DNA from 4 places in the Shewanella sp. 5_MG-2023 genome. Region 3 is predicted to be linked to each of the others. Evidence: predicted binding sites of a transcription regulator. Region 3 holds the regulator's gene; each other region holds the start of a gene.
What was found. The regulator LexA, encoded in region 3, represses DNA repair genes until DNA is damaged. The targets are predictions, from matches to a motif close to TACTGTATNNNNATACAGTA.
Positions count from the first base shown of each region.

Region 1: recA (recombinase RecA) is a predicted target of LexA. The motif match lies at 1,447-1,466, and genes of this name have one in related genera.
Region 2: Q4557_RS05015 (DNA polymerase II) is a predicted target of LexA. The motif match lies at 1,827-1,846, and genes of this name have one in related genera.
Region 4: Q4557_RS11270 (LexA family transcriptional regulator) is a predicted target of LexA. The motif match lies at 1,708-1,727, and genes of this name have one in related genera.

Region 1 is NZ_JAUORC010000012.1:147,397-150,867, reverse strand. It holds gene recA (recombinase RecA) at 298-1,362, opposite strand; gene mutS (DNA mismatch repair protein MutS) at 1,785-3,471, shown strand, end outside.
Region 2 is NZ_JAUORC010000006.1:112,181-115,651, forward strand. It holds gene Q4557_RS05015 (DNA polymerase II) at 1-1,788, opposite strand, end outside; gene dinG (ATP-dependent DNA helicase DinG) at 1,897-3,471, shown strand, end outside.
Region 3 is NZ_JAUORC010000042.1:9,790-13,260, reverse strand. It holds gene plsB (glycerol-3-phosphate 1-O-acyltransferase PlsB) at 1-570, opposite strand, end outside; gene lexA (transcriptional repressor LexA) at 949-1,566, shown strand; gene Q4557_RS18665 (cell division inhibitor SulA) at 1,563-2,069, shown strand; gene coxB (cytochrome c oxidase subunit II) at 2,500-3,471, shown strand, end outside.
Region 4 is NZ_JAUORC010000016.1:95,444-98,914, forward strand. It holds gene Q4557_RS11265 (Y-family DNA polymerase) at 1-1,240, opposite strand, end outside; gene Q4557_RS11270 (LexA family transcriptional regulator) at 1,281-1,688, opposite strand; gene Q4557_RS11275 (hypothetical protein) at 2,097-2,501, shown strand; gene Q4557_RS11280 (RecX family transcriptional regulator) at 2,668-3,471, shown strand, end outside.

The DNA of each region.
Region 1 (3,471 bases), on a different contig from region 3:
ATAGGTGCGACATTCTAGGGCAATAGATTGGCTATTTTAGGCTGGAATTTAACGATTTTGATCATCGAATATTTGATTGATTGTGCAATATAGCCATATTTATGGGTAATCAAAAAATTACCGCAACTAAAACAGCTAACAAAACGGCTAACAAGAGTGGCTATAAAGCTAATTGATAGGCGCTGTATAGCCTCTGACAGATATGAGTTACATACTGAGCAAAATTGGATAAAAAAAGCGGCGAGCATATAGCTCACCGCGATTTAATAATTCTAACTACTAATACCTAGCAAAGGCTTAAAACACTTCACCGGTTTCTAAATCGATGTTTTCATCGGGTTTAGCAGGGGCGGCATCTTTTTCTTTATCTTTACTAAGCAATAATTCACGTAATGCAGTTTCGATCTCTTCAGCCGCAGCAGGGTTTTCAATTAGGTACTTACCAGCATTTGCACGGCCTTGACCAATCTTGCCGCCTTTGTAGCTATACCAAGCACCAGCTTTTTCAACAAGCTTATGCGCCACACCTAAATCAACTAGCTCACCAGTACGGTTAATACCCTTACCGTACAAGATTTGGAATTCAGCTTGCCTAAATGGCGCTGCAATTTTGTTTTTAACCACTTTAACTCGGGTTTCGTTACCAACCACCTGATCGCCATCTTTGATTGCACCTGTACGGCGAATATCCAAACGCACTGAGGCGTAAAACTTAAGTGCATTACCACCTGTTGTAGTTTCTGGGTTACCGAACATCACACCAATTTTCATACGAATTTGGTTAATGAAAATCAATAGCGTGTTTGATTGCTTAAGGTTACCAGCAAGTTTACGCATTGCTTGGCTCATCATACGAGCAGCAAGGCCCATGTGTGAGTCACCAATTTCACCTTCAATTTCAGCTTTTGGTGTTAATGCCGCCACTGAATCGACAATGATCACATCAACGGCGCCAGAACGAGTTAAGGCATCACAAATCTCTAGTGCTTGTTCACCCGTATCTGGTTGCGAACAAAGTAGGTTATCAATATCAACACCAAGGTTTTTAGCATAGATAGGATCAAGAGCATGCTCAGCATCGATAAACGCACAGGTTTTACCTTGACGCTGTGCTGCTGCAATCACTTCTAAGGTTAAGGTTGTTTTACCTGATGACTCAGGACCGTAGATTTCTACGATTCGCCCCATAGGTAAACCACCAGCACCCAAGGCAACATCCAATGAAAGTGAGCCAGTAGAAATGGTTTCAACATCCATTGTGCGGTCTGCGCCCAACTTCATGATTGAACCTTTACCAAATTGCTTCTCAATTTGACCTAACACGGCATTCAGTGCTTTCTCTTTATTTGGATCTGCTTTCATTGTGATTATCCCTCTAAGCGAACTCATCTCATTGGCGAGATTGATAACGAATAAATTTGTCTGTTTCTTAATATGAGCTCAGTATACTGTATAATCATACAGTATCAATAGTTACTCAAAAAAAAATTGCAACACCACTAATAAACAAGGTTTTTCAATATCAATATCAATACCTTATAAGTAAAAATATAATTAAAACTTCTACACCACTGTATATAAAGACTACTGTATACAGTGGTTTCAATATGTTAACCATCTGACAAATAAGCCAATAGTTATACTCTTTCAACTCGATAATAGCAGTTCAGAACCGCGCTAAATGAGTAACTCTATTGGGATTCAAATCAATTATTGCTAAGATGAGCGCCGATTAGTATTGGTCTTTTTTCCGATCCCCAAGCCATATTTAGAGCAACAAATTAATGACAGCAATTGAAAATCCAAATTTAGAAAAGCACACTCCGATGATGCGCCAATATTTGACGCTTAAAGCGCAGCATCCCGATATGTTGTTGTTTTATCGTATGGGAGATTTTTATGAATTATTTTATGAAGATGCCAAACTTGCTTCTGAATTTTTAGGAATTTCGTTGACCGCTAGAGGCAAAAGTGGTGGTAATGCCATCCCTATGGCAGGTATTCCCTACCACTCTGTTGAAGGCTATTTGGCTAAATTAGTCCAAATTGGTCAATCAGCAGCTATTTGTGAACAAATTGGCGATCCTGCTACAAGTAAAGGTCCGGTTGAGCGCAAAGTTGTCCGTATAGTAACGCCTGGCACCTTAACTGATGAAGCCTTACTGCAAGAGCGTCAAGACAATCTGTTAGCTGCGGTTTATCAAGGTAAAAATGGTTTCGGCTACTCAACTTTAGATGTGTCATCAGGGCGTTTCGTGGTAGTCGAATTAGAAAACGCTGAGACATTAGAAGCTGAATTACAACGCACCAGCCCTGCAGAGCTACTTTACAGCGAAGACTTAGTCGATGTGCATTTAATTGAAAACATTAAAGGTATTCGTCGCCGCCCAGAATGGGAATTTGATTACGATACCAGCATACAGCTATTGCTGGAGCAATTTGGCACGAAAGATTTACATGGCTTTGGCATTACAGATGCTCGCTTATCACTGCAAGCTGCTGGCTGCTTAATGCAATATGTCAAAGACACCCAAAAGACAGCTTTGCCGCACATCAATAGCATTACCCTTTTTAATCAAGCTGATACTATCATTTTAGATGCTGCGACCAGACGCAACCTTGAATTAACTTTGAACCTGTCGGGCCAGCGTGACAATACACTTGCTTGGGTGCTAGATAAGACGGCAACACCTATGGGCAGTCGAATGCTGCAACGCTGGATCCACCAACCATTAAGAAACCAGCAGCATATTCATCAGCGCCAACAAGCGGTTGCCGAGCTAATTGATAGCGGTTTGTATGCCGACTTACACCAACAACTGAAAGCTTTAGGTGATATCGAGCGCATTATGGCAAGGCTTGCCATAAGAAGTGCACGACCACGTGATTTTGCCCGTTTACGCCAAGCATTAGAATTGCTGCCTGAAATCCAGCAAACCTTAAGCCATTGTCAGCAAGATGAACTGAAGACTCTGGCGCGAAAACTAGGAGAATTCCCTGAGCAGCAACAGCTTTTAGCCTCAGCGATTGTTGATAATCCACCCATGCTTATTCGTGATGGTGGAGTCATTAAAACTGGCTATAACGCCGAGCTTGATGAGTGGCGCGGTTTAAGTGAAGGCGCTAATGACTATTTAGTGCAAATGGAGCTGCGAGAAAAAGAGCAAACAGGCATTAATTCCCTTAAAGTCGGCTATAACCGTGTGCACGGTTATTATATTGAAGTCAGCCGCCTACAATCTGATCAAGTGCCGTTAAGCTATCAACGCCGTCAAACCTTAAAAAATACTGAACGTTATATCACCCCAGAACTTAAAGAGTACGAAGAAAAAGTACTTTCAAGTCAGGGCAAGGCGTTGGCCATTGAGAAAAAACTATGGGAAGAACTGTTTGATTTATTACTACCGAAACTACATGAGTTACAGCTATTTGCTCAGTCCGCAGCAGAGTTGGATGTATTAAGTAATTTCG
Region 2 (3,471 bases), on a different contig from region 3:
AGCACAAAAATCGGCCCATTTTTGGGTAATTTTCTGTGCCAGCATATGACCTAACTGACTAATATCGTCTATTTGATGCTTTTCTCCTAACCACACAAAGGTAGAGTCGGTATCACCATAAATCACCTTATAACCCAACTCTTCAATCCAAGCTTTTGTTTGCTTCATGATTTGATGGCCACGCATGGTAATCGAGCTTGCAAGCTTGGCATCATGGAACACACAGCCTCTAGAGCCCAATACGCCATATAAAGAGTTCATGATTATTTTAATGGCTTGGGACAGAGGTTGGTTGTTAAGTTGTTTGGCTTGCTCACGCTGCTGCGCGAGTGTTGCTATTAGCTCTGGCAATATGGGGTTGTCTCTGCTAAATCTTGCATTGAGAAAACCCGGCACAGTCACTTCGTCAGGCTGCTGTTCGCCCACCACCAAGCCTTTGGGATCAATCAAAAACGTTCTAATAATTGATGGATAAAGGCTTTTAAAGTCCAACACTAAAACATCTTTGTAAAAACCCGGGATAGAATCCATCACATAGCCACCAGGAGATTCAAGTCCATCACTAGCTGGGTGAGCAGGGGCAACAAAACCGCTTCGATGTAAGTGCGGTAGGTATAAATTATTAAAAGCAGCAACAGATGCGCCAACGCGGCCAAATTCTAAGCCGGTTAGTTTGGCCCGTTCAATGGCAAAAGCCAGCAACTGGGTTTTATCAAAAATATCCCATACTAGGCGGCAATCGGTAATATTATAAAACGCCAATGCGACTTTATCATGGGCAAACAAATGACAGATTTCTTGGCTGCGATTATCAACATGATCAATAGCCTTGCCTTCATTTAGTAATTGTTGCGATACGTGCTCTAATGAATAGCGTTCAAAATGATAAAATGCCGCTTTAATCCAATCGATGCCATCTAGCACCACTCGCCCCGGTAAAGATAAGGTTTCAGGGCGATGCTTATCTTCAACCTTCCAGCTTAATACCGTCGCCCCACGACCAATGGTTAACGGTATCGAATGTAACTGACAACGTTTATACAATAGTGACAAATCAAAAGTGACGACCGCCCAGCCAATAATGACATCAGGATCATATTCGGCAAACCAAACAATTAATCGCTTAATAAGCTCAACTTCGGTAACCACCCACTGAATATAGTGCTCTGACTCTTGAGGCTGTCCCACCATAATGACTAATTGATAATCTTGCCCATATAAGCCAACTGAATATAACTCGCCGCTAGGGCTACATTCGAAATCCAACGAAATCATAGAAAGCGAGATGTCATTATCGCTTTTTCTTGCTTTTACAGCTTGGTACACTGGCAATTGACTTAAGCTGGTATTCTGACTGTTACATAAATCAGCCTCTAAACTAGAATGCCCGATAAACTCAACATCAAAGGCAATAAAGCGTTCTATCAAATATCGCTGCTCTGCCCTAATATCTGCCTCATAAATCTCAATCCCCATATCATTGGCAATCCGCAATAACTGCCTTTGTACACTGGCTGACTTTAAATAAATACAGGCGATAGCTTGGTGATTAAAGTTTTTAAGCGCGATAGTTTCGATTCTGCAACCTTGATGAATATGTCCTGCGAGTTTTGGTATATCTATTTGACGGCAAAAACACACTACTTCAGCCCCGTCCACTTCTATCAGCACAGGGCCAGATCTCGTTTTTAAATAATATTGCAATATAAGTCGACCATCACGAAAAGCTGAATGCCGCGTCAACACTCGCCCTTTGATAGAAGTCACCTTATTTACGCTTACTGTCATAGTTTTTGGCTCGATTAAATATTTCGTGCAGTTCAATTCACTGTTATTATGTACAGCATATAACAGCGAACACATAAACAGTAAGCAAAGAATGCGAATAGGTCACTCATGTTAACGGATAAAGTCAAAAGTCAGATCCGCACTATCTATAAAGATATCGCGGCGGCAATGCCAAATTTTCGCTCTCGCCGTGAGCAAAACTATATGGTGGCTGAAATATCTAAAACACTGGCCGGTGAATATGACAAACACCGTCGCATTATGGTTTGTGAAGCCGGCACCGGTATTGGTAAATCCTTATCCTATATTCTTGGCACGATTCCGTTAGCCATTGCCAGCAAGAAAAAAGTCTGTATAGCAACGGCAACCGTAGCATTACAAGAGCAATTACTGCATAAAGATTTACCCTTCTTTTTGCAACAGTCTGGGGTAGACTTTAAATTTGGTTTAGTCAAAGGCCGTCAGCGCTATGTTTGCTTAGCAAAGCTTGAAGCCATGATTGGCCCCGAAGACACCTCACAAATGGCGATGTGGCAGACAAAGCCTGATCAAAGCCAGATTGACCAACTCAAAAAAATCCATAAAGATTACCAAGATAAAAAGTGGAACGGTGAAATCGACACTTTAGAGCAACCTGTTCCTGACTTTTTATGGCAGCAAATATGCTGTGATAAACACAGCTGCCATCGTCAGTTATCCAATCATCATAACTGCCCTTTTCATAAAGCCCGTGAAGATGTCGAAACCTGGGACGTACTCATTGTTAACCACAGTTTGTTATTTGCCGACTTAGAACTAGGCGGCGGGGTTATTTTACCAGAGCCTGAAGAGATGTTTTATGTCATCGATGAGGCGCATCATCTGCCAACAGTTGCCAGAGATTTCTCCAGCGCCCAAGCAAGTCTTCGCGGCACAGCTGATTGGCTAGAAAAGGCAGGTAAAACCTGCTCTAAATTACAAAACCAATTAAAAACCACTCATATTATTGCACCAGTGCAAGCGATGCTAGATCACATTAATGAGCTGGTTAGCCAGCTTAATCAAGTGGCACATTTTTGTGATACCCAGCCGCAGCTCTTTGCCAACCCAGAAACCCGTTTAAGATTTGAAAATGGCAAATTACCAGAGTCATTACTCATACAGGCCGAAAACTTAGCTTCAGCATCGAATTCTGCATTAAAGCAATTTAATAAAATTCAAACCGTTTTAAGTGAAGCGATAAAAGATGGTGAGTTACCTAAACATCAATCAGAAACAGTGCTTTCAGAAGCAGGCTTTATTTCCCAGCGTTTAGAAAACTTGCATAAATTATGGAAAATGCTCGCTAAAGAAGACTCAAAAAAAGGTGCGCCCATGGCGCGCTGGGCTGAACTGATCACAGGTAAACAACAGGATTATTTATTTTGTGCTTCTCCTATTGAAGTGGGTTTCATGCTCGAATCTATGCTGTGGCAAAAAGCCGCAGGTGTTGTATTGTGCAGCGCAACACTGCGGGCGCTGAATAATTTTAATCATTTTGCCCATCAAGTCGGGTTATCATTAAATGATGGCAGCCGCTTTTTGGCGTTACTATCGCCATTTGATTATCAAAATAATGCCACATTATTTATTCCTCAAATGAAGAATGAGCCTACAGATGAAGCCTTTACCGATGAGCTTGCAGAGCAGATATTGGCATTAGTT
Region 3 (3,471 bases):
CGCAATACTGACATCAGTGCCGTGTTCATCAGCCATATAACGTAGCGACATAGCATTTGAGAATTGAATAAAGCTATGGCGACCTAAGAACAAAATCATCAACCATTTACGTAACCAGGTCGGGTTTTCACGCTCAAATACGGCTGCGGTCATGGTGTCATCTTCTTTACCAGGGATACGTCCCCAATACAGACTCACTGGCACCAATTGAATATCAAGTTGATCATTTTTTTTATGTAAGGCTAATAAGCTGGTGAAGTTATCAATAAATTTTTCGCCACTTAAACGCTTGCCAAATAGAGGCTTACGACCTTCAATACACACAATTCTAGGGGTATTTAAGCCATCAACGTCTAGTCGCTCATAAGGGCTCGGTAAGCCATATTTGGCGGTCACTTCATTTAATGCCGCAATATCACTGAGTGATTCTGTCTTCATCACATAGACCACTGGTTTATCTGGGTCTAAGTTCAGATCGGCAAAGGGATCTTCAGGCACAACAACCGTGTGCACCATCAGTTTTTGAATCCAACGTAATGATTTTGCTATGATTGAGTCAGGTTTTAACATGAGTGTTCGCATATTCAACATCAATTAATTGGCCATAGAATACCAGATAATGGTTCAGTTTCACTAACAAGGGTCTATACAGAGAATATTTGTTCAGTAAAAATAGCCATATCCGAATAACAACCAACCTATTTTCAATCAACACTACTGTATAAATATACTGTTTAAACAAACGATGTGAGAAATAGCCAATTTCATCGGTTTAAAAAGCTGACTTACCTTCATTAACTAAATAATTAAATTACATATACTTAACCGTGCCCCCATATATAGCCAACAAGAATTAGATGATAATAGTTAAATTAATTTGGTTAATACTTGCGCGACCACCGATACTGTATATAATGACAGTCACTGTATAAAAAAACAGGAATCAATATGAGACCTTTAACGCCACGCCAAGCTGAAATATTAGAGCTAATTAAATGTAATATCGCCGAAACAGGTATGCCGCCAACTCGTGCAGAAATTGCAACTCGATTAGGCTTCAAAAGCGCCAATGCCGCTGAAGAACACTTAAAAGCACTGGCAAAAAAAGGCTGTATTGAAATTATTCCTGGTACCTCTCGCGGGATCCGCATGGTGCAGGTGGAAGAGGAAGTTGAAGCAGGCTTACCACTTATCGGCCAAGTTGCTGCAGGTGAACCTATCCTTGCTCAAGAGCATGTTGAACAGTATTTCCAAGTTGACCCAGAAATGTTTAAGCCCAATGCTAATTTCTTACTACGCGTTCGAGGCGACAGTATGAAAGACATTGGTATTTTAGAGGGCGACTTATTAGCAGTGCATAAAATGCAAACTGCCACCAATGGTCAAGTTGTAGTGGCACGTCTTGAAGACGATGTAACCGTGAAAAGATTTGAAAAGAAAGGCAATATTATTTATTTACATGCTGAAAATGCAGAATATGAGCCGATTAAAGTTGATTTAAGTTGCCAAAACCTAACGATTGAAGGGCTTGCTGTTGGCGTTATTCGTAATGGAGGTTGGTTATGAACACATTAATAGGCAATGCACCGCGTCACCCTGGATTATGGGTAGATATGGCATCTGATCCCTTACCCACTAAACAAGGGATTGAAACCAAGCGCACCCAAAACCAAGGCTTAACTGAATTGACTCAATTATGCAGTCAGTTAGCCATTTTAAGTCAGCAAGGCCGTTGGATTGTACTGATTAATCCGCCGCATATCGGTTATAAGCAAATTCTTGCTAATGCCAATGTTCGTATGGACAGAGTATTGTTAGTTCACACCAAAGATGAAGTCGAAACCCTGTGGGCGATGGAAAAAGCGCTCACTAACGGTACTTCAAGTGCAGTAATTACTTGGACACCACCATTAGATGCCCGCGACAATCGCCGCATTCAATTGGTTGCCAAAAATGCCTTAGCCCAAGGGCTTATCATTGAAGATGTAAATACTCACTTACCTGAAGGCGACCCATTAACGCAAACTTTAGCAGTACCGACTCGGGTAAACCTTACCTCGTTTCACTAGTAAAATATGACTAAAAAAGCCCTTCACTACGCTGAGGGGCTTTTTTTTGCACTTTTTTCAGCAAATTAGATGATAAAGTGATCTTGATCAATATTTAATCTCCAAGTAATGTAGTTAACAAGGTAGTAACAATTTATCGTACTGCCGAGAATAAATGTCAAAAAGATACAAACGCTATTAAAAGATTGAGCTGGTACCGTGCGGTATAGAAAGCCTTGAATGTAAAGCGTCAAATATAATTGATAAGTTCAGTATTAGGTACAAGTGTGGCACCGTAACGTAATAACATAATTGAGTTTTCAAGCTCAAAGCCACCGTGTACTTTGAAATGATCAAACTTTTTCGGGTATGAAAAGTTTGCATAGAGCAGAGTATTACTGTGTGGCTTTTCTTTGTAATTGCAATTCGCAATTAGCAGAGGAGTAGTCTTGTGAAGCGATTGTTGTACGGATTAATGGTGGCGTTGCTTGCAACCCCACTCACAGCGGCAGAGATGCCCTTAAACATGACTCAAGGTGTAACAGAGATCAGTGGCCAGGTTTACGACCTGCATATGATTATTTTGTATATCTGTTGCGCCATTGGTGTCGTGGTCTTTGGGATCATGATTTATTCCATGATCTATCACAGAAAATCTAAGGGTGCAGTTGCAGCCGACTTTCATGACAGTACCAAGGTTGAAATAGCTTGGACAGTATTGCCATTTCTAATCCTAATTGGCATGGCAATCCCAGCAACAAAAACGCTGATTGCTATGGAAGATCCCAGCGATGCTGAACTGACAGTCAAAGTGACGGGCTCTCAATGGAAATGGCATTACAGCTATTTCAATGAAGATGTCGAGTTTTTCAGTTTATTATCTACCCCAGCAGACCAAATTACTGGCACCGCAGATAAAACCGACACCTATCTTTTAGAGGTCGATAAGCCGCTGGTTTTACCAATAAATCGTAAAGTACGTTTTTTAATGACCTCGGATGACGTTATCCACTCTTGGTGGGTACCAGCATTTGCCGTTAAAAAAGATGCAAATCCTGGTTTCATCAATGAAGCTTGGACTAAAATCGATAAAATAGGTACTTATCGAGGCCAATGTGCCGAACTATGCGGTAAAGATCATGGCTTTATGCCTATTGTTGTTGAAGCCGTTTCTGAAGCAGACTTTGACCAATGGCTAATCGACCAAAAGCAATTTGCTGTCGATGCTAAAGCCGCTGCACAAGCCTCACTGAGCCAAACCCTTAGCTATGACGAGTTAATGGCCCAAGGCGAACAAATCTACATGGGTCGCTGCGCGGCTTGCCACCAACCTAATGGTGCTGGTTTACCTGGCGTCTTCCCTTCCCTAATTGGCAGTCCAATGATTAAAGGCCCAGTGTCTGGCCATATCGATATTGTCGTT
Region 4 (3,471 bases), on a different contig from region 3:
GCGGAATATCTTGCCAACAGCTGGTGTATTGCGGGGTTAATAGCTCACGGCGCATATGCCATTTACCTCCAATACCTTGGGCGGCGACAAATATTGCATCACTACCGTAGCGTTGATTTAACTTATCAAAAACCTGCATCAAGGCAGGATCTTTTACTGGGGCAAATAAGTCTGTTTGCAAATGTTTGACCGGTGATAAATCTAACAATCCAATCCCGATTTTATAGTAGCGAGTATTGGGGTTATAAAGCTTACGGGCAATTTCTGCTGCGTAACTGATGATTTCACGGTTGTCATTAGTTGGATATGCACAGCGGTAATGATATTTAAAGCCATTAGGCTGTTCATCATAAGGGGAGTTACTGGCAAAGATCAGTATGGTGCTAGCCACAGAGCCTTGCTTTCTGGCTTTGGCTGCCGCGATACCAGCATGCTTACTGAGCGCCTGTAATAATGAGTCTATATCGCTAATACGTTCACCGACACTACGAGTTGAAAAGATCTGCTGTTTATCTGCTCTGGCGCTATCCCAGCCTTTACAAGCCTCGCCATTGAGCTCTCTGACTGTACGCTCGATTTCAATACTAAATTGGCTACGAGCAATGCCTGGTTGTAATTTAGCCAGATCCAGTGCGGTGGTGATCCCCATGGCATGTAATTTGTTACCGATCCGCGAACCGATCCCCCACACATCGGTGACTTTCATTGTCGCTAAAATGGCATTTCTTTGCTCAATGGATTGGATATAACATACCCCGTTATAGCCCTGGAGCTTTTTAGCGGCATGATTGGCCACTTTGGCAAGGGTTAAGGTGGCAGCAATACCGACACACACAGGTAAGCGGGTTTCTTTCCATACCGCGCGGCGGATCATAGCGGCATGGCTTAATAAACACGGGATCGCAGGGTAACAATGTTTAAATGACAGAAATGACTCATCAATAGAGTAAATATGTTGCTCAGGTGCAAAGCGGCCAATCACTTCCATCATAGAGTGAGACAAAGAGGCATAAAGCTCATAATTGGAGGAAAGCGCAATCACGCCTGCTTTTTCACAAAAATCGCGCACTTCAAAGTAAGGACCAAATTTACCCACTCCTAATGCTTTTGCCTGGCGGTTAGCCGCCACAATGCAACCATCGTTATTGGACAGCACCACGATAGGACGGCCACGCCACTCTGGGCGAAACACTTGCTCGGCGCTGCAATAAAAAGAGTTGGCATCAACGAGTGCATACATAATTTAACTGTCCGTTAGTCGTTAGTTTAATCCGCTAACATTAGTTATTAACTAATATAGGGCTTTGGCGATGACAACGGATTGAACGGATCACCACGCCTTCAACACTGAAGTTGTCATACTCTTGTATCGTGACACTCTGGTGAAGATCATTTGCCGATAATAATAATCGCCGCTTGATATCAATGAGCTTACAGACAAAGTTGCCGTTATAGTTTGCCACTATCACATCATGGTTTTCGACACTGACATGGCGATCCACAATGAGAATATCCTTATCAAAAATGCCGATTTTCTCCATAGAGTCGCCGCTAGCTTGGCCAATAAAAGTGGCACTGGGATGTTCAATCAATAGCTCATCTAAACTTAATGGCAGTTGCCGATATTCAGCAGCAGGACTTTCAAAACCAGTAATACCGGCACAAGCAAAAATAGGAATAACCTTCATAACAATCGACACCCAACAACACTGTATGTTTATACAGTATTATAGCTGTCCCCGTAAAATTGGCAATAAATTCCGTAAGGTTGTCGAATAAGCGTGCGAATTGTTGGTTATTTAATCTGTTATGGGTCATTGAGGGAATGCTTTGCTGAGTGAGCTGAACTAAACAGCATTGCTAAGTACTAAATTATGAGCAAGGTAAGCGTGAGTGTTTAAGATTGAGTGGCGACTATTATCGAGCTGCTGTCGAACCATTAGCCGAAAATAACCTAATAAGCATTCTTTAAGGAAAAACGTTAAAAGTTAATTGTTTGTTCAGCTTACGTTTAGCTTACGTAGGTAAAATAGAGGCAAGTTTAAAGCTTATTATCAGTATCAGAATTCAGTTGTTCATCAACGGGAGTAAACATAATGAAAAAAGTATTTATCATTTCAATGTTAGCAATATTATCTTTTGGCGCGAGCGCTAGCCCATCGACTCAAAAGCCCGTTGTCATTCAAATTCAGGATTCATTCACGCAAATCAATAGTGCTTTAAGCTGCTCAATTGTATATGCCCACACTCCGATGACTTCACAGGCCGATTATTATAAAGGAGTGGTCTACGAACGCTATTCAGATCTTGTTGAACAACTCGTGTTATCAGGCCAGTCAGAAGAGGGCGCAAGACAAACAGCGATTGAAAAAATTGTCATGCAAACACAAACCATTGAACAACAAATCAATGATACTAAAAGCGGTGGAAAAACAGAGTTAAAACAACTGCTGCAACAAACGGCTAAAAAGAATGATTGTGTCCACTACGCAAATAATTAAGATGTACGGTCACAATTAAGATGTACGGGCATAGTTAATATTCATAAAGCGATTAATATTTACCACGAATAAAGCAGACATTTTACCGTGGCAAGAACTTCTAGTTCTGAACAGAGTAGTGGTCTGCTAAACTGCCTTTGTCATTTCTAATCAATTAAAATTTTTTATGCAAAGTAAGCCACTTCGTCAAGCCAAAACAATCGAGAATGTTTTCAACAGTGCCTATTGGCACCTTGGTCAGCAAGATTTTACTATCAATGAAATTCGCACCAAGCTTGAGCGTAAAACCGATAACCAGCAATGGATTGACACTGTTCTCGCTAGACTCATTGAAAGAGGCTATTTGAAAAATGATTTTGATTTTGCCGTTCGCTATTGCGAACTGGCCTTTAGTCATGAGACGGCTAAAGGCGCTATCAAACGTAAATTACAATTAAGAGGCGTATCAGTTGCTGAAATTGATACCGCAATTGAACAAGTCATGCATGAGCAAAATGTCGATTCATTTGAAATGGCGACAGCACGATTGCAAAACAAATTTGAACACTTTCATGGCACTAATAAAGAAAAAGTTTATTCACAGATGACCACCAAAGGGTTTTCTCGCGCTGAAATTGATTACGCACTATCACAACACCCTCAAGTTGACACCCTGCGCAGTAAATTAGCCATAAAAGCAGACAAGGCTGACCTGAAGTCTGAAATTATCAAGTTGTATAATAAAGGCAAAGGCAAAACGCTGATCTTGCAAGAATTAAAACAGCGGCTTCTTGATGTCAGTGATTTCGAAGAGCTGATATACCAACTAAGCCTAACAGAAGAGTTAGACTTTTATCTCAGTTGTAAAAGTCAGCTGGCTAAAAAGCGTTATGACTTATCCGACTATAAAGAAAAGTCCAAAGCCTATGCTTACTTATCTCGAAAAGGCTTTGATAGTGATGAAATAAAAGAGGCCATGACTTTAGATGAT